4 regions of the Paracoccus niistensis genome follow, and region 1 is predicted to be linked to each of the others. Evidence: riboswitches for the same ligand, from Rfam matches in the RefSeq annotation. Region 1 holds a riboswitch; each other region holds the start of a gene.
What was found. A riboswitch is a leader RNA that binds a small molecule or an ion and turns the genes downstream of it on or off. The one in region 1 is predicted to bind cobalamin.
Positions count from the first base shown of each region.

Region 2: it holds a riboswitch for cobalamin, as region 1 does, so the genes downstream of both, ACFFII_RS15135 (DUF1636 family protein) here and ACFFII_RS11875 (TonB-dependent receptor plug domain-containing protein) in region 1, are expected to answer to the same signal.
Region 3: it holds a riboswitch for cobalamin, as region 1 does, so the genes downstream of both, ACFFII_RS15030 (ABC transporter substrate-binding protein) here and ACFFII_RS11875 (TonB-dependent receptor plug domain-containing protein) in region 1, are expected to answer to the same signal.
Region 4: it holds a riboswitch for cobalamin, as region 1 does, so the genes downstream of both, cobU (bifunctional adenosylcobinamide kinase/adenosylcobinamide-phosphate guanylyltransferase) here and ACFFII_RS11875 (TonB-dependent receptor plug domain-containing protein) in region 1, are expected to answer to the same signal.

Region 1 is NZ_JBHLWE010000038.1:75,827-84,038, reverse strand. It holds gene ACFFII_RS11900 (heme biosynthesis protein HemY) at 1-614, shown strand, start outside; tRNA gene ACFFII_RS11895 (tRNA-Thr) at 658-733, shown strand; gene ACFFII_RS11890 (CAP domain-containing protein) at 798-1,313, opposite strand; gene ACFFII_RS11885 (acyl-CoA synthetase) at 1,522-3,402, shown strand; gene ACFFII_RS11880 (chromate transporter) at 3,427-3,726, opposite strand; cobalamin riboswitch at 3,848-4,042, shown strand; gene ACFFII_RS11875 (TonB-dependent receptor plug domain-containing protein) at 4,168-6,054, shown strand; gene ACFFII_RS11870 (ABC transporter substrate-binding protein) at 6,048-6,869, shown strand; gene ACFFII_RS11865 (FecCD family ABC transporter permease) at 6,866-7,849, shown strand; gene ACFFII_RS11860 (ABC transporter ATP-binding protein) at 7,846-8,212, shown strand, end outside.
Region 2 is NZ_JBHLWE010000046.1:21,995-30,206, reverse strand. It holds gene ACFFII_RS15160 (DUF2946 family protein) at 483-887, shown strand; gene ACFFII_RS15155 (PepSY-associated TM helix domain-containing protein) at 925-2,310, shown strand; gene ACFFII_RS15150 (energy-coupling factor ABC transporter permease) at 2,488-3,114, opposite strand; gene ACFFII_RS15145 (cobyric acid synthase) at 3,195-4,628, opposite strand; gene cobO (cob(I)yrinic acid a,c-diamide adenosyltransferase) at 4,640-5,263, opposite strand; cobalamin riboswitch at 5,301-5,512, shown strand; gene ACFFII_RS15135 (DUF1636 family protein) at 5,635-5,985, shown strand; gene cobW (cobalamin biosynthesis protein CobW) at 5,987-7,003, shown strand; gene cobN (cobaltochelatase subunit CobN) at 7,003-8,212, shown strand, end outside.
Region 3 is NZ_JBHLWE010000046.1:285-6,825, forward strand. It holds gene ACFFII_RS15005 (GntR family transcriptional regulator) at 1-644, opposite strand, end outside; gene ACFFII_RS15010 (hypothetical protein) at 788-928, opposite strand; gene ACFFII_RS15015 (pseudoazurin) at 986-1,417, opposite strand; gene ACFFII_RS15020 (ABC transporter ATP-binding protein) at 1,430-2,206, opposite strand; gene ACFFII_RS15025 (FecCD family ABC transporter permease) at 2,203-3,237, opposite strand; gene ACFFII_RS15030 (ABC transporter substrate-binding protein) at 3,234-4,247, opposite strand; cobalamin riboswitch at 4,346-4,553, opposite strand; gene cobD (threonine-phosphate decarboxylase CobD) at 4,579-5,529, opposite strand; gene cbiB (adenosylcobinamide-phosphate synthase CbiB) at 5,529-6,488, opposite strand; gene ACFFII_RS15045 (propanediol utilization protein) at 6,478-6,541, opposite strand, start outside.
Region 4 is NZ_JBHLWE010000046.1:8,150-16,361, reverse strand. It holds gene ACFFII_RS15100 (cobalt-precorrin-6A reductase) at 1-259, opposite strand, end outside; gene cbiE (precorrin-6y C5,15-methyltransferase (decarboxylating) subunit CbiE) at 258-1,433, shown strand; gene ACFFII_RS15090 (cobalamin biosynthesis protein) at 1,430-1,801, shown strand; gene cobM (precorrin-4 C(11)-methyltransferase) at 1,798-2,571, shown strand; gene ACFFII_RS15080 (cobyrinic acid a,c-diamide synthase CobB) at 2,568-3,875, shown strand; partial or broken gene cobA (uroporphyrinogen-III C-methyltransferase) at 3,875-4,623, shown strand; gene cobF (precorrin-6A synthase (deacetylating)) at 4,581-5,348, opposite strand; cobalamin riboswitch at 5,473-5,668, shown strand; gene cobU (bifunctional adenosylcobinamide kinase/adenosylcobinamide-phosphate guanylyltransferase) at 5,977-6,480, shown strand; gene cobT (nicotinate-nucleotide--dimethylbenzimidazole phosphoribosyltransferase) at 6,480-7,484, shown strand; gene cobS (adenosylcobinamide-GDP ribazoletransferase) at 7,481-8,212, shown strand, end outside.

The DNA.
Region 1 (8,212 bases):
CGCGCGCAATGAACGCCAGCCGGGGCCCGCAGTGGGTCTGCGACAACTGCCACAACATCATGGCCGAATGGTCGCCCGTCTGTGACAGCTGCCACGGCTTCGACACGCTGACATGGCGCGAGCCCCCGGTCGACTCGCGCATGGCGATGGCGGGCAACGGGGTCGAGATGCTGCCCTTGATCGTCGGCCGTCCCCAGCACGCGGCGGACGCTGCGGGGGCCCAGGATGACCCGGAGGCGGCCGAGGTTTCGCTGCCCCTGCCCGCACCCAAGCCGCAGCGCCCGGCACCCCGCCCCGTCCGGCCCGGCATGGTCGAGCGTGATTCGGACTACGAGCCCTCCTCGACCGTGACCCACCGCGAGACGCCGGCGGAGGGAAAACCGCGGCGCGACGTGGCGCGGGCCGAGCCCTTGACCCCCGGGATGACCGGTCCAGAACGGCAGGCACCGGCAACCACGGCAGGAGCAGTTCCGCAGCCCCCCGTGGACCCGGTGCCCGCCGCGGCCGAGGCGCCGACCGTTGTCACCGTCGAGGTGATCGAGCCAGCTGCGGGCGAGCCCCCGGTGCGGCCGGATGTCGAGCCCTTGACGTCACCGGGGCAGGAAATGCGCTGACCCCCTTTTCCTGCGCGCGGGATGGTGCTAATCCGCCCCGCACGCCGCAGTAGCTCAGCTGGTAGAGCACGTCATTCGTAATGATGGGGTCGGGGGTTCGAGTCCCTTCTGCGGCACCACTTCCCATTCTCGCACTCGCCACGCCGCCCCTGCCGGGCGGCGCTGCCTTTTCCGGGATGGGCCTCAGCCCCGGGGGGCGGCGTAGACGGCGGCCCAGAAAACGGTCTTGCCGTCCGATCCGACCGCCCGGCCGATGCCGAAGTCGGCCACGGGCGGCAGCATGATGTTCTGCGCGTGGCCCGAGGACCGGCTCCATACCGTCAGCACCTGGCCGAGGTCGAAGGGACCGGCGGCGATGTTCTCGGCCGTCACGGTGGGGCGATAACCCACGCCCTTGACCCGCTGCGCAGGACCCTGCGTGCGGCTGCCCTGATGGGCCATGACCCCACGGCGGGCCATGTCGCAGGCGTGCTTCGCCGCCGCCTGGGCAAGGCGCGCATTGGCGCGGACCGGGGGCAGGTTGGCGGCCGCGCGCTGCTGGCTGGTCACGCGGGCGGCCGCCTCGTTCTCGCCTCGGCTGGTCGCCAGGCAACTTGCGGCGCCGGGTGCGGAGGCCTGCACGCGCAGCGGTTCGGACAGAACCGCCCCCGGCAGGATCAGCGCAACGGCCATGGCGACGAGGGAAAGCTGTTTTTTCATCTGAACCTCTGATCTGGCTGGCAATCCGCCAGCTGTTGCACACGCTTCAGCTGATCGGATGCGCGCTCACGATCAACTATAGATTGTGCTTCATTCGCCTGATCCAAGGCTTGACGCCGCGTTCCGGCGGCTGCCCGTCGCCGACAACTTGCCCCTTCGGCAGGTTTCGGCCCATCTTCCCCTTGCGGGAATTGCGGAGGGGGAGCCGATGTCGCGCTTTGTCAGCATCGCGGATCGTGACCGGATCGAGGCCGAGATGCCTTATACCGACCGGCCGCTGCCCAGGACGATCTATGGCTTCCTGTCGGCTGCCCGCGACCGATCTCCGCAGCGCCCGGCCCTGGCCTTCCAGCTTCTGGCCGACCCGCGCAGCCGCGCCTGCACGATGAACTGGACGGAATTCCACGAGCGGGTGACCGAGACGGCGAACCTGTTCCGCAGCCTCGGCGTGGGCCCGACGGACACCGTGGCCTACCTGCTGCCGAACTGCCTGGAAACGCCGGTCGTGCTGCTGGCGGGGGCGACGGCGGGGATCGTGAACCCGATCAACCCCCTGCTTGAGCCGGAACAGATCGCCAGCATCCTGCGCGAAACCAACGCCAAGGTGCTGGTCACGCTGAAATCCATGCCCAAGTCGGACGTGGCGCAGAAGGCCGCCGCCGCGCTGGAGCTGGCGCCCAACGTCGAGACCCTGCTGGAGGTTGACCTGGCGCGGTACCTCAGCCGCTTCAAGCGGCTGATCGTGCGCTTCCTGCGCCCGCGCGTCGTGGCCAGGCACAAGGCGCGGGTGCTGGACTTCGAGGCCGCGGCTTCGGCCCAGCCCCATGACCGCCTGGTCTTCGAGGACGTGCAGGCCGACCGCGTCGCCGCCTATTTCCACACGGGCGGCACCACGGGGATGCCCAAGATCGCCCAGCACAAGTATTCGGGCATGATCTACAACGGCTTCCTGGGCGGCTCGCTGCTGTTTGGGGAAAACGACGTGCTGATGTGCCCGCTGCCGCTGTTCCACGTCTTTGCGGCCTATCCGATCCTGATGTCCTGCATCCACTCGGGCGCGATGATGGTGATGCCGACGCCGGCCGGATACCGGGGCGAGGGCGTGATGGACAACTTCTGGAAGCTGGTCGAGCGCTGGCAGGCGAGTTTCCTGATCACCGTGCCGACCGCCATCGCCGCGCTGATGCAGCGTCCGGTGAATGCCGACGTGTCCAGCCTGCGCACGGCCATTTCCGGCTCGGCCGCGCTGCCGGTCGAGCTTTACAACCGCTTCAAGCAGGCGACCGGCGTCGAGATCGCCGAGGGCTACGGGCTGACCGAGGCCACCTGCCTTGTCAGCTGCAACCCGGTGGACGGGCTGAAGAAGGTGGGGTCGGTGGGCATCCCCCTGCCCTATACCCATGTCCGCATCCTGCGGCGCACGCCCGAGGGCTTCAAGGACTGCGGCACCGACGAGGTGGGCGAGATCTGCGTGGCCAATCCCGGCGTCTTCGAGGGCTCGACCTACACCGAGACGGACAAGAACCACGATCTGTTCGCCGAGGACCGCTTCCTGCGGACAGGCGACCTCGGGCGGATCGACGCGGACGGCTACCTGTGGATCACGGGCCGGGCCAAGGACCTGATCATCCGGGGCGGCCACAACATCGACCCGGCCGAGATCGAGGAAGGGATGCTGTCGCACCCTGACGTGGTCGGCGCCGCCGCGATCGGCCAGCCCGACAGCTTCGCGGGCGAACTGCCCTGCGTCTATGTCCAGCTGCGCGACGGGGCCTCGGTGCCGACCGAGGCGCTGGCCGAACATGCCCGCGCGCATATCCATGAACGCGCGGCCGTTCCCAAGCACATCGAGATCATGCCCGAGTTGCCGACGACCGCCGTGGGCAAGGTCTTCAAGCCCGCCCTGCGCAAGCTGGCCATCGCCCGCGTCCTGTCTGCGGCGCTGGAGGGCACCGGCGCCTCGGTCGCCGAGGTGGTCGAGCATCGCCGGAACGGCCTGACCGCCCGCGTCACCCGGGCTCGGGGCACGGACGAGGCCGAGGTGACCCGGCGGCTGGGCGAGTTCACCGTGCCTTGGGAGTGGGCCTGAGTCCCGCCCCCCGGCCCCTTGGGATCAGCCCTGCCCGGCCAGGGTAATCGCTGCGCCGGCGGCCGCGCCCAGCAGGACGATGATCCAGGGCGGCGTCCTCCACATCACCAGCGCGACGAACAGCACCGCCGCCAAGGCGAAATCGGCGCGGTTGTGAATAGCGCTGGTGAAGACGGGATCCTGAAGCGCGGCCGCCAAGATGCCCACCACGGCGGCATTGACGCCATGCATGGCCGACTGCGCCCAAGTCCGGCTGCGCAGCAGGTTCCAGAAGGGAAGCGCCGCGACCAGTAGCAGGAAATTCGGCAGGAACAGCGTCCCCAAGGCGGCGGCCGCATCATGGGCTGGCCTTTCGCGGCATCTGGCGGGCCGGGCATGGCACGCGCGGGCGGGACAGGCAACGACGAGGCCCGCCCGGCCATTGACGCGGCCCCGACCCTGCGCGTATCTGCCGCTGTCCGAGTTCCGGCCCTGCCGGATTGAAAGGGAACACGGGACGGCCCCGAAGGGCCAAGGCCGTGGCTGCCCCCGCAACTGTGCGCGGAGAGCGGCGCCGACATGCCACTGGGGCTTGCCCCGGGAAGGCCGGCCGCCGTGATGACCCGCAAGCCAGGAGACCTGCTCGGCGACACCCTTTCGATGGTGCGGGGCGCGCCAGCGAAGCGGCATGCCGCAGCGGTGATCCGTCAACCGTCTGCGGGGCTGATCCGTCCCTCGGACCCCTGCCAACCTTGCGGGCGCCGCCCCGCCATCCCGGGACCGATCATGTCCATCCGCACCCTTCGCCTGACCACCGCGCCCCTTGCCATCGCGCTGACCCTTTCCGCCCCCGCCCTGGCGCAGGAGAATGTGACGCTCGACCCCGTGATCCTGTCGGGCGGCTTCTCGCCCGTCGAGGCCGGGGCCTACGGTCGGGCGGCAACCGTCCTGGACGCCGAGGACCTGCGCCGTCGCGGCGTGTCCAGCGTGCAGGACGCCCTGCGCGCCCTGCCGGGCGTCTCGGTCGGCAGCACCGGCACCTCGAACACGGCCGTCCGCATCAGGGGCGGAGAGACGCGGCACACGCTTGTCCTGATCGACGGCGTCAGCGCGGCGGCGGGCGACCAGCCCTATTTCCTGTCCGGCCTCGACCTGGCCGATGTCGAACGCATCGAGGTGCTGCGCGGCCCGCAGACGGTCTATTACGGATCGAACGCCGCCTCCGGCGTGGTCAACATCATCACCCGCAGGGCCGAGGCGACGGGCGGCTATGCGCGCGCCGAGATCGGAAACGGCGAGGCGCTTGCGCTGGGGCAATCGCTGGTGGGCGATCGCTGGCGCCTGCAGGGCGACTGGTCCTGGCGGGACGACAAGGGCTTTGACGTCTCGGCAGGCGACGGGGGCGATGACGACGGCATCCGGCGGGGCACGCTGGCGCTGTCGGGCGAATACGAGGTGACCGAGACGCTGCGCTTCGGCTTTTCGGCGCGCCGCTCGGACGAACGCTACGAGTTTGACGACACCAACTGGTTTGCCTCGGACAAGGACAACTACCTGATCGACAGCGACGCCGAAGCCAAGCGCGACGAGCGGATCGGCACGGTCTGGGCCAGCCGGACCTCGCTGGACGGGCGGCTCGAACAGCGACTTGCCTGGCAGGACACCCGCCACCGGCTGGAACAGGACAACGGCGCGACGTCGCGCGCGCGGACGCGGGCGCTGAAATACCGCGCCACCTTCGGCCTGGACGGGTCCGTCGCCGAAGCGGGCCAGACCCTCGCGCTGGCGCAGGATTGGATCACCGACGAGGCGACGGGCGTGGCCGACAACCGGCGCGAGACCAAGTCGACGGCGCTGGAATACCGAGGCGCCCATGCCAATGGCCTCGATGTGCAGCTGGGCCTGCGCCACGACGACAGTTCGGACTTCGCATCCAAGACCACATGGAACGCGGGCCTGTCATGGCGGATCGAGGACACGCCCCTGCGCCTGCACGCCTCGGCCGGGACGGGCGTCAGCAATCCGCAGTATTTCGAGATCCTCGGCGGTTACGGTTATGTCGGCAACCCGAACCTCAAGCCCGAGGAAAACCGCAGCATCGATCTGGGTATCGAATACAGCCTGCCCGATGGGCGCGGGGTCATCGACGTGACCTGGTTCAAGGAACGACTGGAGGATGAAATCACCTTCAGCGGCCTGCTGCTGCCGAATGGCACAAACTACTACAACCAGGACGGCACCAGCCGCCGCGAGGGGATCGAACTGGCCTATCGCCAGGACATCACCGATGCGCTGACGGTCGGCGCGGCCTATACCTATCTGGACGCAAGGAACTCGGACGGCACAGTCGAGATCCGCCGCCCCCGGCACGAACTGACCGTGAACGCCAGCCTGCAGACCTTCGGCGGGCGCGGCTGGGTTGCGGCCGACCTGCGCCATGTCCGCGACCTGTCCGACACCCAGTATTGGCATGACCGGGAGCAATATCCGAACGGGATCACCAAGGATCTTCCCGATTTCACCACCGTCAACCTCGCCGCCAGCTATGACCTGACCGACCAGGCCCGCCTGTCCGCCCGCGTCACCAACCTGTTCGACGAGGATTATTCCGAAACCTGGGGCTATGCCGCGCCCGGCCGGGCCGCCTGGCTGGGGGTCGAAACGCGGTGGTAAGCCTGCGCGCCCTGGCGGTGCTGGCGCTGGCGGCGGGTCTTGCGGCACCCGCCGGGGCCGAGCCGCCCAGGCGGGTCGTGTCAATGAACCTCTGCACCGACCAGCTGGCGATGGCGCTGGCTGCTCCGGGGCAGCTCGTCTCGATATCCTATCTTGCCCTGGATCCCCGGTCCTCGGCCATGGTGGAGGAAGCCAAGGCCTATCCCACCAACCGGGGCCGGGCCGAGGAGATCTATCTGCTGAAGCCCGACCTGGTGCTGGCCGGCAGCTTCGGCGGCCCCGCCGTCGCCATGCTGCACCGGCTGGGGGTGCCCGTGGTCGAGGTCGCACCGCCCACGTCGCTGGCCGAGGCGCGCGACGCCATCGCCCAGGTCGGCGCAGCCCTGGGCCGCAGCGAGACGGCCGAAGCGATGATCGCCGACTTCGACCGCGAGGTGGCGAAGCTTGCACGCCCCGCAGGGCCGGATGCGCCGACCGCCGCGACCTGGGGGGCGAATGGCTATTCGATCGCAGGGGACACGCTGGCCGGGGACATCCTGCGCCTGGCAGGATTTGCGCTGGTGACGGATCGACTGGGCATGAAGGCCTCGGGCTATGTCCCGCTCGAGGTGCTGGTCATGGCCCAACCCGACCTGATCGTGACCGGCAGCCCCTATCCCGGCGCCTCGCGCGCCGAGGAGGTGCTGGACCATCCTGCCCTGGAGAAGCTGGAGGGCCATGTCCTGCGCGTGCCGGATGCGCTGTGGACCTGCGCCCTGCCCCGCTCGCTGGAAGCCTTGGCGATGCTGTCAGCCGAAGCCGAGGCGCTGCGGTGACGCGGGACGCGCGCCTTCTGGGCGGCCTTGCCGCGCTGGTGGCGGCGCTGGCGCTCGTCTCGCTGCTGACCGGGCCGGCGGATGCCGGGCTTCGCGCAGGGATCGAGGCGCTGTGGACCGGCGAGGGGCCGCTGGGCATCGTCCTGCGCGAGATCCGGGCCCCGCGCACCGTGCTGGCCATCATGGTCGGGGCGAGCCTGGGGCTGTCCGGCGCGGCGCTGCAGGGCTATCTGCGTAACCCGCTGGCGGAACCGGGGCTGATCGGCATCTCGGCCTCGGCCGCGCTGGGGGCGGTGATCGCGATCCAGGCGGGGATTTCGGCACTGGCGCTGGGGGTGCCCTTCGCGGCCTTGGGCGGCGCGCTGGGGGGCGTCGCGCTGATCCTGGGGCTGGCGGGTCGCCGGGCCGGGGGCCTGGGCCTGATCCTCGGCGGCATCGCCGTTTCGGCGCTGGCGGGCGCCTTGACGGCGTTGGTGCTGAACCTCTCGCCCAATCCTTTCGCCGCCTATGACATCATGTTCTGGACCATGGGCTCGCTTGCCGACCGCAGTTGGGGCCATGTGCTGACCGCAGCCCCGCTGATGCTGGCGGGATGGGTGGCGCTGGCGCGGGCCGGCCGTGACCTCGACGCGCTGTCCCTGGGCGAGGAGGCCGCCGCGTCCATGGGCGTGAACCTTGCGCGGCTGCGGCTGCTGGTGGTGCTGGGCGCTGCCGCCGCCGTCGGGGCCGCGACGGCCGTCGCCGGGGCGATCGGCTTCGTGGGGCTGGTCGTGCCGCACCTGCTGCGGGGCGCGGTGGGCGCGATGCCCTCGCGGCTGCTGCCCGCCGCAGGTCTGGGCGGCGCGGCGCTGGTGCTGGCGGCGGATGTGGCGGTGCGGCTGATCCTGCCGGAACGCGACCTCAAGCTGGGAGTGATGATGGCGCTGGTGGGCGCACCCGTCTTCCTGCACCTCATCTGGCGCACGCAGGCCGGACGATGAGCCTGTCCCTGCACGGCCTGACAGTGCGGCGCGACGGATGCCCGACCGTCGATCACGTCACACTGTCGGTGCCCCCCGGCAGCCTTGTCGGGCTGATCGGCCCGAATGGCGCTGGCAAGACCACCCTGATGCAGGCCGCGCTGGGGCTGATCCCGGCCGAGGGGCAATCGGACCTTGCAGCCCTTTCTCCTGCCCGCCGCGCCCGCCGTGCCGCCTGGCTGCCGCAGGCGCGCGAGATCGCCTGGCCCATCCCGGTCGAGGCGCTGGTGCGACTGGGCCGCCGCGCCGATCCAGACCGCCGTGCCGATGCAGCTGCCGTGGCCGAGGCCATGGCCGCGCTGGACGTGACCCATCTGGCAAGCC
Region 2 (8,212 bases), on a different contig from region 1:
TCATGAGGGCAACCGGCAAACCGGACCTCCACTCCTTGTGACCTTGGCCGCAGTCTTGACCTCATCCATAGTGCAAGGTGGCCGGTCCGCTTGGTTGACCCCCGCTCTCTCCCTGTGTTGCGTAACGTCCCGGATAACGAGCCATGACTGCATGGCGGCCGTTACGAAGTCCGGCAGGATGATCCCCGCCCCGAACAGAGCGTCCGAGCACAGGTAACCAGGAGGGCGGCTGCCCCTACCATCCACGTATCGGCCGTCCCGAGCGGGTGTCCAACACACTGCAAGAGCCGCCTCCGTTACTTCCGGATGCAGACAGCGGCTCCAATACCATAAGGCAACCGTGCTGTCCCTGCGCGTTGCACCCATCCTTATCGCGTCGCGTGAGGCGAGAAAATCCACTGTCCGCCTCTGGGCTGCCTGAGGTCTGCCTCGCGTCCATCGCGATCGTTGTTACGAAACTGGCCTCGTCGTAGTGTCGGCCGATGGGGTGGAGACTTGGTCGGCATATGCGCCTGGTTGCGCTTTGGACGGGGCTTCTGCCCTTTGTCCTCGCGTCGCTTGTCGCCTCTGGCGTCATGCCCCAGCGGGCGGCAAACGGCGGGGTGGAGCTTGTTCTCTGCACCGGTCACGGGATCGAGACCGTGGCGGTCGATCCCGTGATCATGGAGCCAGCGCCTGATGAGGACAAAAGCCGGAAGGACATGGCTGACCCGGGAGACTGCATCTGGACAGCCGGCAAGCCCCCGCTCGATCTCACGCCTTCTCCGATGATCGCTCGGCTCGTGACCGTTGCGCGGCGTGCGTCTCTTCCTGATGCCGCAACGACTCTGACAGTTGCCCGGGCGACCGGCCTGCCACCCTCGACCGGGCCTCCATCTGCCGTCTGACGCCCTTCTTACCGAAATCATCAGACGGATACCTCACATGACCGATGCAACCGATCGGGGCGCCGCCCCGGAACCTGCCGCCCGGAGTGGCGGAGCCTCCGACCTTTATCGCGCAGTCTGGCGCTGGCATTTCTATGCCGGGCTGCTGATTTTGCCCTTCCTGATCACCCTGTCGATCAGCGGGGCCATCTACCTGTTCCGCGACGAGGTGGACACATGGGTCCATGCCGACTTCCTGCAGGTCAGCCCCGCCGAAGAGCAGCGGCTCGCGCCCTCTGAGATCATCGCCGCGGCCTTGGCGGCCCAGCCCGGAACAGCGGTGAAATACACCGATCCCCTGGCCGATGACCTCTCGACCGAGATCACCGTCAAGCCTGAGACCGGCGGCTCCATGGCCGTTTACGTTGACCAATACAGTGGCAAGGTGCTGGAGGTGCGCCCGGACCGCAGCACATTTTCCTGGACCGTGCGCTACCTGCACTCGTTCCGCTTCTTCGGCGCGACGCCGCGCATGGTGATCGAGATCGTGGCAGGCTGGGCCATCCTGCTGGTGCTGACGGGCATCTATCTCTGGTGGCCGCGCGGCCAGCGGGGCGGGGTAGTGTCGGTGCGCGGGACCCCCGCGCGGCGGGTGTTCTGGCGCGACCTGCACGCAGTCACCGGACTGTTCGCAGGCGGCTTCATCCTGTTCCTGGCCATCACTGGCCTGCCGTGGTCCTCTGTCTGGGGTGCCAAGGTCAACGAATGGGCGAACGGCAGCAACTTCGGCTATCCCTCAGGGCTTCGCATTGCTGTGCCCATGTCCGAGGAACATCTGGATCACGTCGCGCCCACCTCCTGGTCGCTCGAACAGGCACGCATCCCTGAAACCGCGCCACCCGAGGCCGGTATGCCCTCGATCGGCGTCGATGCGGCAGTCGGGGTCTTCGAGGAGCTTGGCCTGCATCGCGGCTATGCGGTGGCTTTGCCGGTCACGCCCACCGGCGTCTTTTCCGGGTCGGTCTATCCCGACGACCTGAGCCGACAGCGGGTCGTCCATCTGGACCAGTATTCGGGCGAGCCCCTGCTGGACATGACCTATGCCGAATACGGTCCCCTGGGCCGGGCGCTGGAATGGGGTATCAACACCCACATGGGCCAGACCTACGGTGTCGCGAACCAGGTCGTGATGCTGCTGGCCTGCCTGGGCATCGTCCTGCTGGCGGTCTCGGCGGCGGTGATGTGGTGGAAGCGGCGACCGTCCGGCAGCCTCGGCGTGCCGCCGCTGCCCTCGGACCGCCGGGTGTTCATCGGCCTGTTCGTCCTGCTCGGCATCGGCGGCGCGCTGTTCCCGCTGACGGGGCTGTCGCTGCTGGCGATGATCGCGCTGGACCTGATCTGGCAATGGTCAACGAACAGGCGCCGTGAAGCACCGGTGGCTTGACAGTTTGACGGCATCTGGCCACCAGAAAGCGGCCCGGTGTCAGGATCAGATCATCCGCGTCGGACAGGCTTGATTGTCATTGCTCAAGGAGGAAGCCCCGCCGTCAGGCAGGGCTTCCAGCACGTGTTCTTGCTTGCCCGCCAACGTTTCTGGCAAGACGATCCGCCTGGACAGGCTTCAGGCAGCCGAATGCAGACGGGGGGTGACCCATCCTGATCCCTTGAGGCCCCGGATCCCCTTGGCACTGGCAAGCACCAGAAGATCGACCATTGGCTCGATCAGGACCACAAGAAGGTAGGCCCCGCCAAAGGTGCTGATGGCTGCCAGGTTGGATGCGGTCACGCCCTGACCGTAAAGCGCCCAGAATGCCACCCAGGCGACGATGCCGCCCTGATAGGCCAGGGACAGCGAAAGAACCTGACCATAGCCGAGATCCACATAGGCCATTCCTGAGGGAATGATGCGGCGCGCCAATGCCTCCAGTGCGAAGAGCGGCACCAGCAGGGTGGTCACGTTCATGCCGTATTGGGGCAGGTCGAAGGGCGCGAACAACAGCCCCTGCAGAAGCAGCCCGAGGGCCAGGCCGAACGCGGCAGGGGCCACGCCGAAGATCAGGAACAGTGTCGAGCCGAGAATGAGATGGACCTCGGACACGCCGACCGGAAAGTGCGGCAGTATCTCGAAGAACGAAAGCACCAAAGCCGTGCTTGCAATGGCACGCCCGGTGAAGGAGGCTGCCGCCTGCTCGCGCAGTGTGACCCAGGCACGCTGAATCGCATATGTCTGTCGTCCGTCAAGCAGGATCTGTGCCTCGCGAAGGGCGCTGCACGCCTCTTTCGCATGCCAGTCCGTTGAAGGATCAGCGCGAAGGCTGACTCGGAAGCTTACGCCTGCGCCAGCCTCAACAACTCTGCCACGTCAAGATGCGCCTCGAGGTGAAGGGCAAGCTCGTCAAGCACTGCCTCGATCTCTGCGGCATAGGAAAAAACGCATGTTGATACACCCAGGCCTTGAAGCCAGGCATTGCGAACCGGGTCCGATGTGAACAGCCCGTGCAGATAGGTTCCCTCGATCCGCCCGTCCCGCGAACGCGCGCCGTCCGGGCTGTCGTGGATATGGGCGAAGGGGCGCAGGCAATCGATACCCTCGGTTCTGCCCAGGTGGATCTCGTAACCCCCGACCTCTAAGCCGGTCGCAGCGTGGACGGCGGTAACGCGGGTCAGACGCTTGTCGGGCGCCAGCACTGTCTGGACATCCAGATAGCCAAGGCCTTCGGTTTCACCGGCCTCGCCCTCGATGCCATGCGGATCCGCGATGCTGCGGCCCAGCATCTGGAAACCGCCGCATATCCCCAGAATGCGCCCGCCGCGGCGGTAATGGGCCTTGAGGTCAATATCCCAGCTCTGCGCCCGCAGGAAGGCAAGGTCGGCTCGCGTGGATTTCGAGCCCGGGATGATCACCACCGCCGCATCGCCCGGGATCGGCTGACCGGGGCGCACCATCTCAAGCCGGACGCCCGGGTGCATCTTCAGCGGGTCGAGGTCGTCGAAATTGGCGATGCGCGGCAGGGCGAGACAGGCAATCCTGATCCCGCCGTCGCCGAACGGCTGCAGGTCAAGCGCGTCCTCGGCCGGCAGCAGCGCGGCCTTGGCGAACCACGGAAGCACGCCGAAGCCCTGCCATCCGGTCCGCTCGGCGATCATCCGGTAGCCGTCGTCGAAGAGCGAAGGGTCCCCTCGGAAGCGGTTGACGATGAAGCCCTTGATGCGCTCGGCATCCTCAGGGTCAAGGACGACCCTTGAGCCGACCAGTTGCGCGATCACGCCACCGCGGTCGATGTCGCCGATCAGCACAACGGGCACGTCCGCGGCGGCGGCAAAGCCCATGTTGGCGATGTCGCCGTGGCGCAGGTTGATCTCGGCCGGGCTGCCCGCGCCTTCGACGATGACCAGATCGCCCTGGGCCTTCAGCCGCTCGAAGCTTTCCAGCACCGGCGCCATCAGCTCGGGCTTGAGCCGGGCATAGTCGCGAGCCTTCAGGGTCGCGCGCCGCTTCCCCTGCACGATGACCTGCGCGCCGATGTCGGTCTCGGGTTTCAGCAGGACCGGGTTCATGTCGGTATGCGGCTCGACCCCACAGGCGAGAGCCTGCAGCGCCTGCGCGCGGCCGATCTCGCCCCCGTCCACCGTCACGGCGGCGTTGTTCGACATGTTCTGCGGCTTGAAGGGGCGCACGGTCAGCCCGCGCCGGACCGCCGCCCGGCAGAGCCCCGCCACCAGCAGCGACTTTCCGACGTTCGAGCCGGTTCCCTGCAGCATCAATGCCCGTGTCAGAACTCGATCCCCGCCTGTGCCTTGATCCCCTGCCGGAAGGGATGCTTCACCACGGTCATCTCGGTCACGAGGTCGGCGATCCCGATCAGTTCGGGCTTGGCGTTGCGCCCCGTCAGCAGGACATGGGTCATAGGCGGCTTCTCGGTTTCGAGGAAGTCTACGACTTCGGCGATGTCGAGATAGTCATAGCGCAGGGCAATATTGATCTCGTCCAAGAGGACCAGCCGGTTGCGCTCATCCCGGATCAGCTCCCTAGACTTTGCCCAGGCCCGCACGGCGGCGGCGCGGTCGCGTTCGAGGTCTTGGGTTTCCCAGGTGAAGCCCTCGCCCATGGTGTGGAACTCGCAGAGATCGGGGAAATGGGTCAGCAGGAACTCCCGCTCGCCGGTGGCCATGGCGCCCTTGATGAACTGGACCACGCCCACCCGCATCCCGTGCGAGATCGCCCGCATCACCATGCCAAAGGCGGACGAGGACTTGCCCTTGCCCGGACCCGTCAGCACGAGGATCAGGCCCTTCTCGCCGGCTTTTTCTGCCATCATCCGGTCGCGCGCGGCCTTGATCCGCGCCTTCTTCTCGGCATGACGCGCGATCTCGTCGGGGGCTGCTTCTGCCGCCATCACTGCCTTTCCCTTGACAAGCGAGGCCGTCTCGTGGCTTCCCTCGCGCATCGTTGGTTCTCGCATAGAGCGAGCTAAGAGGGAATGCGATAGCTGGTCTCCAGCGAAGCGCAGCCGCCCCCGCGACCGTGACCGGAGAGGTCACCCGAGATGCCACTGGACCTGAAGGTCTGGGAAGGTCGGGTGACCGCCGGGGAGAAATCCCCGTCATCCGCAAGCCGGGAGACCTGCCAGCGTGCGGTGCGAGATCTCGCATCCGCGGTGTGTTGCGGTCGGGGTGAACCGTGTGCAAGCCATGAAGGCGGCCACCGGCCCCGCATGTCCTGCGCAGATCATTGCCTTCCGCGTCCTTTGGCGTGCCGGGAGGGCAGATGTCAAAACAGAATTCGTTGGCGGTCTGCATCACCTGCAGGCGCGCCGGCACCGATCCGCAGGCATCCCGTGACGGGGCGCGGCTGTCCGAGGCCCTGGCCGCGCGCGGCGTTCCCCATGACCGGCAGGAATGTTTCTCGGCCTGCGACCGCTCCTGCGTGGTTGTCTTCCTCGGCGCCGGGCGCTGGACCTATGTGCAGGGCGGCCTCGACCCCGACCGCCACCTCGACGATCTGGTCGACATGGCCGGCGCCTATGCCGCGACGGCCGACGGCCTCGTCCCCTGGCGCGCGCGCCCCGAAGTCATCCGCAAGAACACCATCGCCCGCATTCCCCCGATCGAGGTCTGAGATGTCACTGGAAAAAACCCCCGTCACCGTCGTCACCGGCTTTCTGGGCGCGGGCAAGACCACGCTGATCCGCCACCTGCTGCAGAACCCGCAGGGGCGGCGGCTGGCAGTCCTCGTCAACGAGTTCGGCGATGTGGGCGTCGATGGCGACCTGATCCGCGCCTGCGCCGATGCGAACTGCCCCGAGGCGAACATCGTCGAGCTGACCAACGGCTGCATCTGCTGCACCGTGGCCGACGAGTTCATCCCTTCCATCGAGCGGCTCCTCGCTCTCGATCCCAAGCCCGATCACATCGTGATCGAGACCTCGGGCCTCGCGCTGCCGAAGCCGCTGCTCAAGGCCTTCGACTGGCCGGACCTGCGCTCGCGCATCACCATCGACGGCGTCGTCACCGTGGCCGATGCCGAGGCGGTCGCCGCGGGCCGCTTTGCGCCCGACCCGGCGCACCCTGGGAACGCCAGCGAGGTCGATCACGAGACACCGCTGTCCGAGGTGTTCGAGGACCAGATCGCCTGCGCCGACATCGTGCTGCTGTCCAAGGCCGACTTGGCGGGAGAGGGCGGCTTGGCGGCCGCCCGCGAGATCATCGCGGCCGAGGCCCCGCGTCCGCTGCCGATGATCGCGCTGACCGAGGGCGTGATCGACCCGCGCGTCGTGCTGGGGATCAACGCGGCGGCCGAGGACGATCTGGCCGCGCGCCCCTCGCATCACGACGGCGAGGAGGAACATGACCACGACGACTTCGACACGGTGGTGATCGACCTGCCCGAGCAGGCCGCCCCCGAGGCGCTGGCCCAAAAGGTCGCCGGTCTCGCCGAGGCGCAGAAGATCCTGCGCGTCAAGGGACATGTCGCGATTCAGGACAAGCCGCTGCGGCTTCTGGTTCAAGCGGTCGGCGCGCGGGTGCGCCATCAGTTCGACCGTCCCTGGGGCGATCGGCCCCGGCAGGGCCGCCTCGTCGTGATCGCCGAGAAGGGCGACATCGATCCCGACGCCATCCGGGCCGCGCTGGCCTGATGCACGTCCTGTTCCGCGAAAGCCACGGTCTGGAGGAAACTGCCCGACCCGAGGATCTGGGGCAGTCGCCCGCGGATCTGGTGGTCCTGTCCTTCTCGGACAGCGACCTCGGGGCTTTCGCGGCAGGCTGGCAGCGCGGAAGGAACAGGCTTCCAGCGTTGCGGCTGGCCAATCTTTCGCGCCTTCGCCACCCCTTGTCCGTCGATACCTATGTCGAACAGACCCTCTCGGCAGCCAGAGGCATCCTCGTCCGCCTGATCGGCGGCAAGAGTTACTGGCCCTATGGGGTGGACGAGCTTTCCCGCATCGCGCACGCGAAAGGGATCGCGCTGGCTGTCCTTCCGGCTGACGGCCACCCCGATCCCGTTCTGGACGCAGCCTCGACGCTGCCCGTTCCCACCCTGCGGCAGTTGTCAGAACTGTGCGAGGCCGGGGGAGAGCTTGCGGCGCAGGATGCGCTGGTCCTGCTGTCCTCGGCGGCAGGGCTGGACGCAGGCCGGCCCGGCGGTGCCACGGTGCTGCCGAACCACGGCTTCTGGCACCCCGAGCCGGGCGTGATGACGGGGCTCAAGGGGGACGGGCGCCCCTTGGTTCTCATCCCCTTCTACCGCGCCTGGGCGGCCGCCTCCGACACCGCCTCGATCGCTGCACTGATCCACGCCTTCGAGGCCGAGGGTGTGCAAGCAGTGGGGATGTTCCTGCCCAGCCTCAAGGACGCTACGGCGACCGAGTGGCTGCGGTCCAGGCTGCCCCGGCTCGCCCCTGCGGCCATCGTCAACGCGACCGCCTTCTCGGGCCGGGCCGAGGATGCCTCGCCCCTCGATGTGCCGGGGGTGCCGGTGTTTCAGGTGATCCACGCCACCTCGGACCGAGCCGCATGGGAGGGCTCGGAGCGCGGCCTCTCTGCCGCCGATCTGGCCATGCACGTGGCGCTACCCGAACTGGACGGGCGCATCAATGCGGGCATCATTTCCTTCAAGGAGATGGTGGAGACCGATCCCGCACTGCAGTTCCGGCTTCAGCGTCACAGCCCGGACAGCGAGCGGATCGGCGCCGTGGTGGCACGGGTGCTGAACTGGCAACGGTTGCAGACCCTGCCGCCCTCCGGCCGGCGGATAGCGCTGATCCTGTCCACCTATCCGGGCAAGGAATGGCGGCTTGCTCATGCTGTCGGGCTTGATGCGCTGGCCTCGGCCGCCGCCATTGCTC
Region 3 (6,541 bases), on a different contig from region 1:
ATATGGTCGATGTGCTGGCGCAGCAAGTCCGCGGCCTCGGCCTCCCGGCGCGCGCGGCAGAGGTCGAGCAGGGCGCGATGCTCGGCCACCGCCCTCTCCCGATCACCCGGGATGCCGAGAGGCTGGATACGCGTGTGGATGTCGCATTCGGTCAGCAGATTGGCGACAAGGCTCAGCATCCGCGGACTGCCGGCATGTCGGTAAAGCCGCATGTGGAAGTCCTTGTTCAGCCCGTTCCACATCGCGATGTCGTTGCTGTCGAGCGATGCGGCATAGGCACTCTGGATCCGGTCGAGTTCGATGAAGTCCTCGGCCGTCAGCCGGGCGGCCGAGCGCTCCAGAAGCCACGGTTCCACCAGCATCCGCATCGAGAAGAGATCGTCCACCTCCTCGGCAGTCAGTTCCGTGACGATGGCGCCCTTGTGGGGCAGCATTCGGATCAGGCCCTCGCGTTCGAGGATCAGAAACGCCTCGCGCAGGGGAATGCGGCTCATGCCGAACTCGCGGGCGAGGTTTTCTTGCTTCAGTTGCAAGCCGGGGGGATATTCGGAACTGAGTATCCGGTCACGCAGGGCTTCGGCGGCAGCCATCGCCATGGTCTTGTGCTGCAGGCTCTTGCCGACTGGCGCACCTTCAGGGGCCATAGCGTCGGATCGGCCGTTCGCTGATTGCCGGTCACGGGCAGGCCGGCGGCTGCTGGTCGTGTCAGCCGTGGTGGAGCCCCCTGATCTCTTGCAGCACGTCCAGCGGCACGCTCAGGTTGTCCGAGGCACGCCGCTTCCACCCATCACATCACCGCGGCCGAGCCCGCCAGCAGGATGATGTCCAAGCAAGCCAGCAGGAGCCGATCTGGTTCGCCCGGCGATGGGTCTGGAATTGATCCCCACTCCAGCGCGCGGTCGAAGGGGCCGCAGTCCGCATAGCTCATGTCCAGCAGAGGCTATCGAGCGACCAGCGTCAATTGCGGTCACAGCCGGTTTGGAGATCAGTTCCGGGCCGACTCTCGGGCAAGTATTTGCAGCATGCGCTCGCGCGCGGCAGGCGGTAGATCTTTGGGCAGGTCGGCTTCGGGCGCCGGGCTATCCCCGACCTGGATCAGCATCACCATGCCCATGGTGTAATGGGGCGAGCACTTGATCCCCCAGATGCCCTCCTCGGTCAGCGTGACAGCGATCTCCTCGTTGATCTTGCCGACGAATTTCTCGCCATTGCTCGGGATCATACCGTCGATGGTGGCGGCATTGTGCCCAGGGCTTGCGGCGATGAACTTCACCATGTCGCCCGGCTGGATGACCAGATAGTCAGGCTCGAACGGCATCGGGCCACTGTCATTGCGGTTGAGCATCCTGACCTCATGCGTCTCGGCAAAGGCCGCAAACGGCAAGAGACAGGAAAGAAGCGCAGCACGGATCAGCACGGCGATGTCCTTTCAGGCGAGGCGTTGGAAGGCGAAAAGCGGGAAGCCGCCGGCCGGATGCGCGATCAACCGGGCATCGACGGCAAAGATCTCGCGGATCAGCGCCGGGGTCAGGATGTCGAGCGGTGCCCCTAGCGCCACGCAGCGGCCGGACTGCATCACCATGACGCGGTCGCAGCGCAGCGCGTGATGCATGTCGTGCAGCGCGATCACGGTCGTGACCGGAAGCTGCGAAACCAACTCGAGAATGGAGAGCTGGTGGTGGATATCCAGATGGTTCGTAGGCTCGTCCAACAGCAGAAGCTGCGGCGCCTGCGCGTGGGCCCGCGCGATGTGGACCCGCTGGCGCTCGCCGCCTGACAGGGTGGACCAGTCCCGCGCGGCCATCCGCTCCATCCCGACCGCCTGCAAGGCGGCCTGAACGGCCTCATCGTCCTTGGCGCCCCACGGGCGAAGCGGCCCGAGCCAAGGCGTGCGGCCCAGCTCCACCGCGTCGCGAACGGAAATCCGCTCGGCGGTATCGGCCGCCTGCGACACAAGGGCGAGCCGTTGGGCGATCTGCTGCCGCCGCAACCGCGTCACCGACTGGCCCGCAAGCCGGACCTCGCCGCGGGTCGGCGGCAGCAGCCCCGCCATCATGTTCAGCAGCGTAGACTTGCCCGACCCGTTCGGCCCGATCACGCCCAACATCTCGCCCGGACGCAGTCGCAGGCTCACGTCCGCGACGAGATCCCGGCCCTGCACCCTCCGGGAGGCGCCGATGAGTTCGAGGATGGGCGCCCCGCTCATCGCTGCCGCCCCCGGATCATGACAACGGCGAAGGCAGGCGCCCCGACCAGCGCGGTGATGACACCGATGGGCAGCACCTGGCCCGGAATGACGATGCGCGACACCACGTCGGACAGCACAAGGAAGACCGCGCCCGCGAGCGCCGTGGCGGGGACGAGCCGGGCATGGCGCACGCCCACGAGGAAGCGCATCGCATGCGGCACGACCAGCCCGACGAAACCGATCGCCCCGGCGATCGACACCATGACTGCCGTCACCAGCGCGGCGGTCCCGATCAGCACTGCCTGCGCCCGGCGCACGTCGATCCCCAAGGCCGCGGCGCTGTCGGCTCCGAAGGTAAAGGCATCCAGAGTCCGCGCGTGCCACAGTGCAACGCCCAGACCCAGCAGAGCTACCGGCAGCGCTATCCAGATATCCGGCCAGCGGACGCCCGAAAGATTGCCCAGAAGCCAGAACATGATCCCGCGCGCCTGCTCGGCACTGGCCGATTGCGCGATGATCAGCGCGGTCGTGGCATTGAACATCTGCGATCCGGCAATGCCCGCCAGGATGATGATGCCGGTGGTCTGAATGCCTGTTCCCCGTGCCGCGCGGGCGAGGACCGCGACCAGACCAAACGCAACCAGCGCGCCCGCAAAGGCCCCCGCCGACATGCTGATCATGCCCGCACCGAAGCCTGCCACGGTAACGGCGACCGCACCTGTCGAGGCCCCGGCCGAGATCCCCAGCAGATAGGGCTCGGCCAAGGCGTTCCGCAGCAGCGCCTGAAGAATCAGCCCCGACAACGCCAGGCTGGCGCCGCCGCAGGCGGCCACGACCGCGCGGGACAGGCGGTAATGCCAGACCACGCTGGCATCCACGGGATCGAGAACGGCAGCCGTCAGGCCGGCCTTGTTGCCCAGCACTGCCATTACGGTGGACAGCGGTATCCGCGTCTCGCCCACGGCCGTGCCGAAAAGCAGCGCCGCCGCCAGCATGACGGGCGCGAGCCAAAGCCAGCCCGCACGGCGGGCGGCAGCGCCACGGCTCATCGGGACAGACCGAGACCGGCAAGCGCGTTTGACAGGGCCTCAAGTCCGTAGATCGCGCGGATCGAGGGGTCCATCGCATGGGCTTCCAGCGTCAGGATGCGGTCGTTCTTCACCGCCTCCATCTGGCTGGTCACGGGATCGCCGCTCAGGAACTCGCGCTTGACGGCGATGTCGTCGGCGGGAAATCGACGCCGGTTCATTTCGGCCGCGACGATGAAGCTGGGATCGGCGCGGGCGATGGTTTCCCAACCGACCGTCGGCCACTCCTCTTCGGAGGTGACGACGTTTTTCACTCCCAGCTTGGCCAGCATCCAGCCCGGCACGGCGTTGACGCCCGCGACATAGGGATCAATTTCGATATCGGCTGACGAATACCAGAACACTCCCGAAAGATCGTCGGGCAGGTTTAGCGCCTGCGCCTGCCCGACCGCCGCGGCTTCACGCGCCTTGAGGTCGGCAATCAGGGCCTCGCCGCGTTCCGAGACATCGAAGATCTGTGCCAGCTCCTTGATGCCCTGATACAGAAGCGCGGTGTCGAACAGCACCGTTCGTGCGCCGTCCATGCTCTGGCTGTTGTCCTTGCCGATGCATTCGGTCGGCATGATCCAGCTGAGGATCCCGGCGTCGTCGAACATATCCCGCGTGCCGACCGCCCCCTGCGGGCCGATCATCCATTCATAGGCGGTGACGACCAGATCGGGCCGTTTCGCCAGCACGCTTTCGAAGCTGGGGGCGTTGTCCGACAGACGCTCGACCTGCGCATCCACCTCGGCGAACTCGGGCAGGACCGGGTTGATCCACAGCGCGGTGCCAGCGACCTTGTCGGCAAGACCCAGCATGTAAAGGATCTCGGTCGTGCTCTGGCCGACGCTGACGACGCTTTCGGGCGCCTGGTCGATGGTGACCTCGTGGCCGCAGCTGGTGAATGTCAGGGGATAGTCCGTGCCCGCGAACGCCATCGGCGCCGCAGCCATGACAGCCATGGCCGCCGTCGTCGTCATCCTCAGCATGATATGTCCTTCCGCTACATCATGGACGGGCCAAACGAGCGGACGGACTCCGGGCAGCATTGCACGGAACGCGATCCCTCCCGAGCCGACCCGCTCGGATTGGTCAAACTGCGTCGGCAGGTCTCCTGACTGACGGGTCATCGCCGGCCCGACCTTCCCAGACCCCGAAAGGTCCAGTGGCATATTCGGGCGCGGCTCACCGCCTACAGTTGCGGGGGCAGTTCCGGTTGGGGGCGCAAGACCCCGGCGGATTCCCTTTCCGACACGGTCTCCGTAGCGGCAGGGATCGATGCTGGCAAGTTGAAGCTGGTTGGCGAGGCTGTCACCGTCATCAGACGCCGAGGGCCGCCCCAAGCCGCTGCCATTCGCTTTCGTTTCCCGGCAGGCCGAGGCGGAGCCAGGTGTCGGAATAAGGAAACCGGCGCGTCCAGATGTGGTGCCGTGCCAGTGCGGCCTGCGCCTTATTCGCACCCGATGTCTTGTAGAGGCGGAAAAGATGCGTGCCGCCCGCCAGGGCCCATCCGGCGCTCGCCGCCAGATCGTCCAGCCGGGTCGCCTCGCCGGAAAGGCGGCGAATGGTTTCGCGGCGCCAGTCCAGATCGCCAAGCGCGATCCGCCCGATTTCGAGGGCAGGTCCCGAGACGGGCCAGGGGCCTGCGAGCGCAGACATCCGGCGGATCACCTCCTCGCCGCCGTAGACGAAGCCAAGCCGCAGGCCCGCGAGCCCCCAGAACTTGCCGAAAGAGCGCAGGACAAGCAGGCGGTCGCTGGCCTCGACCACAAGGCTTTCGTCCGGGGCAGGATCAGCGAAGCTCTCGTCGACAAGCAGCGTTCCGACTGAAAGGCTCCGCAGAGCCTCCCTGCGGTAATGGCGACCGTCCGGGTTGTTGGGGTTCACGACGATTGCCAGATCCGCACCGGACAGGGCATCGAGTTCTCCCACCTCCTCGACTCGCCAGCCCGCCTGTCTCAGACAGGCTGCGTGTTCGTTGTAGGTTGGGGCGAGCACGCGCGCGAGGCGAGGGCTTTCCAGCAGGGGGATCATCTGGATTGCTGTCTGCGCCCCCGCCACCGCGAGCCCCGGTGCGGCGGTGCCGAAGGCCGCGGCGGCAGCCTCCATCAGCGCGGCCCTGGCGCTTGCCGTCGGCAGGTTCGTCCATGCCTCGGGCGGAAGCTCGGGCAAGGGATAGGGCTGGCGATTGATGCCGGTGGACAGGTCGATCCAGTCCCCCTGCCCCCACGCGACCCGGGCCTCGTCAAGGTTTCCGCCATGATCGCGCATCAGGATGGTCCGGTGATGATAGGCAGCAGCGCCGCAAGGACCAGTGCAGCCACCAGCAGCATCATCGCCCGCCTGTAGAGCCTCAGGCCCTGTGTCAGGGATACCGGGACCGGGTCCGGCGCTCCCGCGTTAAGCCAGGGCTCGGGCGCCACATGGCCGTCATAGATCCTCGGCCCTGACAGGCGGACGCCCAGCGCCCCGGCCATGGCCGCCTCGGGCCATCCCGCATTGGGCGAGCGGTGTCCGTGTGCGTCGCGCAGCATGACGCGCAGCGCATGGGCAGGCTTGTCCGAGGCAAGGGAAAACAGCACTCCCGTGGCCCGCGCCGGAATCAGGTTGACGAGGTCGTCCAGCCGGGCGGACGCCCAGCCGAAATGCAGATAACGCGGGTTACGATGGCCGATCATGGAATCCAGCGTGTTGATCATCTTGTAGACCGCAATCCCCGGCAGACCCGCAACCGCACCCCAGAAGACCGGGGCCAAGATCCCGTCAGAGGTGTTCTCGGCAAGGCTCTCCAGTGCCGCGCGCGAAACGCCTGCCTCGTCCAATGCCTCAGGGTTGCGGCCCACGATCATCGAGACGGCATGGCGTGCCTCGGGCAGGTTTCCGTCGGTCAGAGGCCGTTCCACCGCGGCGACATGGTCATGCATGGATCGAACTGCGACCAGCGGCCAGGCAAGGACGCCACCCAGGACGATGCCCGGAACATGACCTGGCAGCAGTGCTTGGGCTGCAGCAAAGGGCAGGAAGGCGGCGGCCACGCAGAGGATAAGAGCCGCTGCCCCCGTGAGCCTGCGCGGGAAATCCGCCCGGTTCAGCCGTGCCTCCAGGAGGGCGACGAGGTGCCCCGCCCATGTCACCGGATGCCCGACCCGCGCATAAAGCCAGTGCGGCCAGCCGATCAGCCAGTCGATGGCAAGCGCCACCAGCATCATCGCGGGGAATTCAGCGATCATCGCTTGCGAACTGCAGGACGCCCGTGATCCCTGCAGCCTCCAGCGCAGGGGCT
Region 4 (8,212 bases), on a different contig from region 1:
AGGCCTGCAAGGCATTGCGGCTGATCCGGGCCGCAAAGGGATGGGTCGCGTCGATGACTTGCCCGATGCCGTTGCTCTGCAGGAAAGCCGCAAGCCCCTCGGGTCCTCCGAACCCGCCGATATGCACGGGAACCGGCTGAGCGCGGGGGTTGGCCACGCGTCCCGCATAGGACAGAAGCGCCGGCCACCCCGCCTCGGCGACGGCTTGTGCCAGCCAGCCCGCTTCGGTGGTGCCGCCCAGGATGAGGGTGGTTCGCATGTCTGAATGGCTGTCGATCATCGGCATCGGGGAAAATGGCCTGAAGGATCTGACCGAGGCAAGCCGCGAAGCGCTGGAACGGGCCGAGGTCATCTTCGGCAGCCCGCGCCATCTCGCCATGGTGGACCATCCCGGCATAACCCCATGGCCGGTTCCCTTTTCCCTGTCGCCCCTGCTGGCTTTGCGCGGCAGGCCGGTCGCCGCGCTGGTCTCGGGCGATCCCTTCTGGCACGGCGCGGGCGGCAGCCTCGCGCAGGAACTGCCCGCCGGGGAATGGCGCGCCTATCCCGGTGTCTCGGTTCCGTCCCTCGTTGCCGCGCGGCTTGGCTGGCGGCTGGAGGAGGTGACATGCCTGGGCCTCCATGCCGCACCGCTGGAGCAACTGCGCCGCCATCTGACCGGAGGCGCGAGGCTGATCGTGACCCTGCGCGATGGCACGGCACCTTCCGCACTGGCGAGCTATCTGACCTCCCTGGGTTTCGGGCCTTCGGTGCTGCACGTGATGGAGCATCTGGGCGGCCCGAAAGAACGCATCCGCCGCCATGCCGCCAAGGACAACTTGCCGGTCTTCGAGAACCTCGTCTCCTGCGCCATCGAGGTCCGGGGCGGCAAGGGCTTGCCGCAGGTTTCCGGTCTTGCCGACGATCTCTTCGACCGCGACGGCCAGATCACGAAGCGCCCGATCCGCGCGCTGGCCCTTTCTGCCCTTGCGCCGCGCGCGGGCGAGTTGCTGTGGGACCTTGGCGCGGGCAGCGGCTCGGTCGGGATCGAGTGGCTCCTGTCGCACCCCCGCAATCGCGCCGTGGGCGTCGAGCGCAGCCCGGGGCGGGCTGCGCGTGCCCGGGCCAATGCCCATTCCCTCGGCGTGCCCCAGTTCGACATACGGGAGGGCAGTGCGCTCGAACTGCTGCCCGAATTGCCCGCGCCTGATGCCGTCTTCATCGGAGGCGGGCTGGACGCAGCGCTGCTCGACGCATTGTGGGCGAGCCTTTCTCAAGCAAGCCGCATCGTCGCGCATGGTGTCACGCTGGAAACCGAGAGCCTGCTTGCCGGCGCGCAGGCGAGGCTGGGCGGAACGCTTCTGCGGATCGAGCTGTCGCAAGCCGCGCCCCTGGGCGGCAGGCGCGGCTGGAAGGCCAGCTATCCCGTTGTGCAATGGAGCGTCACGCGATGAAGGTCGTCGGCCTCGGCCTTCGCGCGGCGGCCACCCCGGAGAGCCTGAAGGAACTGCTCCAGCGCCTGCAGGCCACCCCCGACCTGCCGCTTGCCGTGCCGGCGTTTCGGGAAGGCCATCCCGCCGTTCTGGACCTGCGACAGCAGGGCCGCAGGATCATCCCGCTGCCCGAGGCCGCCCTGAACGGCGTGCGCACGCCAACCCGCAGCCTTCGTATCCTGGCCCGTTACGGCACCGGCAGCATTGCCGAGGCCTGCGCCCTCGTCGCGGCGGGACCGGCAGCCCGGATGATCCTGCCTCGCGTGGTCTCGGCCGATGGCCGCGCCACCGCCGCCTTGGCCCAATCCGACGAAAGCCCCTATCCATGACCGTTCATTTCATCGGCGCCGGTCCCGGCGCGCCCGATCTTCTGACCTTGCGGGGACGGGACCTGATCGCCGCCTCGCCCCTCTGCCTTTATGCCGGCTCCCTGGTGCCAGAGGCCGTTCTGCAGCACTGTCCCGCAGGGGCACGGATCATCAACACCGCGCCGATGAGTCTCGACGACATCATCGCCGAGATCGCAACTGCCCACGCCCAAGGGTTGGACGTGGCCCGGCTGCATTCCGGGGACCTGTCCGTCTGGTCGGCAATGGGCGAGCAGCTCCGCCGCTTGAGGGACTTGGACATCCCTTATGACGTCACGCCGGGGGTGCCAGCCTTTGCGGCAAGCGCCGCCGCCCTTGGCGCGGAACTGACATTGCCGGGCGTCGCGCAAAGCGTCGTCCTGACCCGCACCTCCGGCCGCGCCTCGCCCATGCCCGAGGGCGAGGCGCTGGCCGCTTTCGCCGCGACCGGGGCGACGCTGGCGATCCATCTTTCCATTCACCGGCTGGAAGAGGTCGCGGCCGAACTCGGACAGCATTACGGCACGGACTGCCCCGTGGCCGTGGTCTGGCGGGCAAGCTGGCCCGACCAGCGCATCGTGCGGGGAACGCTTGCCTCTATCGCCGCCAACGTGGGCGAGACGATGGAGCGGACGGCCCTGATCCTCGTCGGCCGGGCGCTGGCGGCCGAGGATTTCGATGAAAGCCGGCTTTACGCGGCCGATTATGACCGCCGCTTCCGCGCTGGCCGTGCCGATGCGGTGAAGGGATGAGCCGCGCCACGATCCCTGGCCTTATCGTCTCGGCCCCCCGCTCGGGTGCGGGAAAGACAACGGTGATGCTGGGCCTGCTGCGCTGCCTCGCCGAGGACGGCGTGAAGGTCCGGCCCTACAAATGCGGGCCGGACTACATCGATCCCGCCTTCCACCGAGCGGCCTGCGGCGAGGATTCACGCAATCTCGACAGCTGGGCGATGGAGGCCGGGGTGCTGGCCGACCAGCTTGGCCTTCCAGGCCAGATGGCAATGGCCGAGGGCTCGATGGGGCTGTTCGACGGAGTGGCAAAGGCAGGCGCCTCCGGCAACGGCTCCAGCGCCGATATCGCGGCGATCACGGGCTGGCCGGTTGTGGTGGTGATGGATGTCTCGGGCCATGCGCAGACGGTGGCGGCGTTGGCTGCAGGGCTGAAGCACTTCCGCCGGGATGTGCGTGTCGCAGGGGTCATCCTGAACCGCGTGGCCTCGCCGCGCCATGAGCGGCTGTGCCGGCTTGCGCTGGACGACGCAGGCATCCCCGTCTTCGGCGCCTTGCCGAGGCGCGGCGACCTGACTTTGCCCGAGCGGCACCTAGGCCTCGTGCAGGCCGTTGAACATACTGACCTTCAGGCGACCATCGCCTCCTATGCTGCTTTCCTGCGTGCGCATATCGATCTCGTCGCCTTGCGGGGGCTGGCGTCCGGCGGCATGTCCCTGGGCGCGTCCCGGCGCTGCCGCCCGCCGGCACAGCGGATCGCCTTGGCGCGAGACGCTGCCTTCTCGTTCACCTATCCGCATCTTCTCGCCGGTTGGCGGGCAGCCGGAGCGGAGATCCTGCCTTTCTCCCCGTTGGCCGATGAGCGCCCGGCCGAGGCCGATTGCTGCTGGCTTCCCGGCGGTTATCCGGAACTTCACGCAGGCCGTCTGGCCGGGGCGCAGAACTTCCTTGGGGGCTTGAGACGGTTTGCCGAGAACAAGCCGGTTCACGGTGAATGCGGAGGATACATGGTGTTGGGGGAAAGCCTGACGGATGCGGATGGGGAGAGCCACCGAATGGCCGGGCTTCTTGGGCTGGAAACGAGCTATGCAAACCGCCGGATGCATCTGGGATACCGGCGCGCGCGGCTGCTTTCACCTTTGCCGGGCCATGATCGCGGCCAGAGCCTGCTGGGACACGAGTTCCACTATTCCACCATCCTCTCGCAGCCCGACGCGCCCTTGGCCGAGGTTCTCGATGCAGATGGCAATCCTGTTCCGGAAACCGGATCGCGGCGGGGCAATGTCACCGGCACCTTCTTCCACATGATCGCGGAGGCGCCATAATGGATGCAGGCCTTGTCAGCTTCGTGTCCTCCGGTCCCGGTGACCCGGAACTGCTGACGGTCCGGGCCAGGAAGCGCCTGCAGGCGGCCGGAGTCATTCTTTACGACGACCTTTCCTCGGGGCCGATCCTCGAGCTCGCCTCAAGCGGCGCAGAACTGATTTCCGTAGGCAAGCGCGCGGGCCGCGCCTCGGTGCCGCAGGACGAAATCAACAGGCTGCTGGTGGATCAGGCAAGGACCGGTGCCAGGGTGGTGCGGCTGAAATCCGGTGATGCGGGCATGTTCGGCCGCCTGGAGGAGGAGATCGCCGCCCGTGACGCGGCCGGGATCGGCTACGAGGTCATTCCGGGTGTGACCGCCCGGCTGCGGCTGCGGCTGCGGCTGCAGCGGGCCTCCCCCTGACGCGCCGCTTGACCGCGCGACGGGTGCAGTTCGTGACCGGACATGATGTCACCGGGGCACTCCCGGGCGACCTGAACTGGGCCGCGCTGGCGGACCCTCAGGCAGTGACGGCTGTCTACATGGCGCGGGCGACCTTTCCCGACATCGCCGGCAAACTGATCGCGCATGGGCTGCCGGCGGACACGCCGGCGATCCTCGCGTCCGGGGTGTCTACGCCCGCCGAAGCGCTGCACAGGGGCACGATCAGCGAGCTTGTCGAGATGTGCCGCATGAATGCGCGCGCGGCTGCCCCGACGCTGATCCTTTACGGGGCGCTCGCCGAGGGCACCTCGCGCCGCAGCAGGTAGATGTCCATGATCCAGCCCCGCTGCGCCCGTGCCTCTGCGCGGGCCTTGACGATACGCGGGCCTGCCTCGGCCAGCGACCCTTGGTCGAGGATCTGGCCCTTCATCCCCACATAGCCACCCCACCAGATCGAGATCCCTGCCGGGTCGAGCGTGGTGAAAGAACATTCGCCGTCGAGCATCACCACCAACGTGTCGATGCCCTTGGGCCAGCCATGCTCTCGCAGGTGGCGCCCCGTGGTGACAAGGAACGGCTCAGCCAGACGGTTGAGCGGGATTGCATGGGCTGCCGTGAGCACCTGCAGCGACATCAGGCCGGGCACCACCTTCAGGTCCAGCGGGCGGACCTTCCGGATGCGCTCGGCGATCCGCAGCGTGCTGTCGAACAGGGCAGGGTCGCCCCAGACGAGCAGCGCGACCTTTCGCGCCTCGGGATAGGGCGCGAGCGCATCAAGCCAAGCTTGCGCGATGGCATCGTGCCACCGCCTCACCCGCACCTTGTAATCGGACACCGTCGGGTCGCGCTCGGGCATGGGAAAGGACACAAGCCGGGCTTTGTCATCTTCGACACAGCCGGCGGCAATCCTGCGGCGCAGGTCTGCAAGTTCCTGCCGGTCCTCGCCCTTGTCGGGGATCAGCAGGATGTCCGCCGCCCGGATCGCCTCGACCGCCTGCAGGGTCAGGTGATCCGGGTTGCCGGTCGCGATGCCGACGAGTGTCAGTTCCATGGCAGTGCCTCCGAGAGCTTGCGGCACCGCCTAAAGGGGAAGCTGCGCCTTTCGCAAGGCAGGAGGGCGGTGCCCCCGCACGGGCTGAGCCCCGACCAGCCTTGACAGCCGGCGCGGCCCCGTCGCAGAACCCGAGCGTCGAGGTGCCGCGAGAGCGGCTTAATATGGGAACCGGGTGCGCCTTCAGGCAAATCTCGGACTGCCCCCGCAACTGTAAGCGGCGAGCGACGGTCAATGCGCCACTGTGCCCTTGGGTATGGGAAGGCTGGCCGAAGTGATGACCCGCAAGTCAGGAGACCTGCCCCGACGATCACCCATCCACGGCGCGGGGTGCGTCCGAGGAGCGGCTGTTCCGCAGCGGTGACGATTGGAACCGTCTGCGGGGCGCAATTCCCCACAGGCATATTGTCATGCGGCCTACGATGGCCACCGAGGAGGGAACCATGAGGTTCTCGTCGCATCGCGCCGGTCGGGCAGGCGCCCATGCAGCTTGGCGGCTTCTGGCATGGCAGGCGCCATATGCTGCGGACCCTCAGCCCAAGCGACATGGCGGCGTTTGCACGCCGTCTCGCAGAGGACTGCCGGACGTGCGGTTCACGGCCTGGCCGTTCAAGGACACGGAGGCTCCATGGGTTCGATCATCCTTGTGACAGGCGGGGCCCGATCGGGGAAAAGCGCGATCGCGGAAGGCCGCACGCTCTCGCTCGGCAGCCCTGCCGTCTATGTCGCGACCGCGCAAGCCTTCGACGCCGAGATGGAGGAGCGGATCGCGGCGCACCGTGCCCGGCGGGGGGACGAATGGCGGACCCATGCCGAGCCGCTAGATCTCTGCGGGGCGCTGGCGCTTACCGACGGATCGCCGCGGCTGGTGGATTGCCTGACGCTGTGGCTGTCGAACCTGATCCTGTCCGAACGCGACTGGCAGGCCGAGGCCGCGCGGCTGGTCGAAACGCTCGGCGCGCAGGCCTCGCCAGTGGTGCTGGTGACGAACGAGGTCGGCGCCGGGATCGTGCCCGAGAACCGGCTTGCCCGGCTCTTCCGCGATGCGGCGGGCCTGCTGAACCAGCAGGTCGCGCAAGCGGCGGATGAGGTCATCCTGGCCGTCTGCGGCCTTCCCGTGAAAGTGAAATGATGCGCTTTGAATCCCTGTCCCGGGTCGCCGCCTTGGCCGATACCCTGCCCGTCGCCGATGAGGTCGCCCGCGCCGCCGCCGCGCGCCGTCAGGACAGCCTGACGAAGCCGCCGGGCTCGCTCGGCCGGCTCGAGGAGATCGCACTCTTCATGGCCGCCTGGCGGGGGACCGAGCGGCCCCGGGCCGACCGCGCGCAGGCGCTGGTATTTGCGGGCAACCACGGGATCTGCGCGCAAGGGGTGAACCCCTTCCCGCAGGAGGTCACGGCGCAGATGGTGGCGAACTTCCAGGCAGGGAGCGCCGCGATCAACCAGCTGTGCCGCGTGAACGGCGCCGAGCTGTCGGTGATCGCGCTGGACCTTGACCGCCCGACCGCCGATTTTACGACCGCGCCGGCGATGAGCGGGGCCGAGGTGCTGGAGGCCATGAACCGGGGCGCCGCAGCCATCGACCCGCAGGCCGACATCCTGACGCTCGGCGAGATGGGCATCGGCAACTCGACCATCTCGGCCGCGCTCTGCGCCGCGCTGTTCGGGGGCGAGGTTGCGGACTGGGTGGGACGGGGCACCGGCTCGGATGACGCAGGCCTGCGGCGCAAGATCGACGCGATCACGCGTGGGCTTGAGCGGCATATGGGCTGCGCGCCGCTGGAAACCCTTGCCGCCCTTGGCGGGCGCGAGCAGGCGGCGATCTGCGGCGCGGTCCTTGCAGCGCGGGCGGCGCGCATCCCGGTGATCCTTGACGGCTTCATCTGCACCGCGGCCGTGGCGCCCCTGTTCGTGGCGGACCCGCGCCTGCTCGACCATTGCCTCGTCGGCCACCTGTCGCTTGAACCGGGTCACCGCAAGCTGCTTGCGGCCATGGGCAGGACCGCCATCCTCGACTTCGACATGCGGCTGGGGGAAGGCTCGGGGGCGGCGCTGGCGCTGGGGATCGTGCGTTCAGCGCTGGCCTGCCACAACGGCATGGCGACATTCGCCGATGCCGGGATCGGCGGGGCATGAGGCAGCGACTGGCCGAGGCGCAGCTGGCCGTCATCCTTCTGACGCGGGTGCCTTTCGGGCGCCTGCGCGATCCCGTCCCGCCCTTGGGCGCGGCGGCTTGGGCCTTTCCGCTGGCCGGGCTGCTGGTCGGCCTGATCGCGTGCGCGGTGATGGCGGCGGCGCTGGCGCTTGGCCTGTCGGCGCCGGTCGCGGGCGGGCTTGCGCTTGGCGCGCAGGTCATGGCGACGGGCGCCCTGCACGAGGACGGGCTTGCCGACATCTGCGACGGCTTCTGGGGCGGCGCTTCGCGCGAGCGGCGGCTTGAGATCATGCGCGACAGCCGGATCGGCAGCTATGGCACGGTCGGGCTGATCCTGACGCTGGGCCTGCGCTGGCTGGGGCTGGCCGCCATTGCCGAGGCGCAGGCCCTGGCCGCCGTCATCGCCGTGGCCGTGGCCAGCCGTGTGGCCCCCGTCGCGCTGATGGCAGGACTGCCGCCCGCGCGTGTCGAGGGGCTGGGGGCGCAGGGACGGGCCGTCGGGACGGCCAGCGTCCTCGTGGCGGCGCTGATCGGGGTGCTGCCCCTGCTGCTTCTGCCGCAGGGCGGGGCCGCGCTGGTCGCGGCGGCGCTGGCAGTGGCCGTGCTGGCGCTAGTCGCCCGCCGGAAGATCGGCGGACAGACCGGCGACGTGCTGGGCGCGGGTCAGCAGGCCTCCGAGATCGCGCTGCTGCTGGCGCTCGGGGCCTAT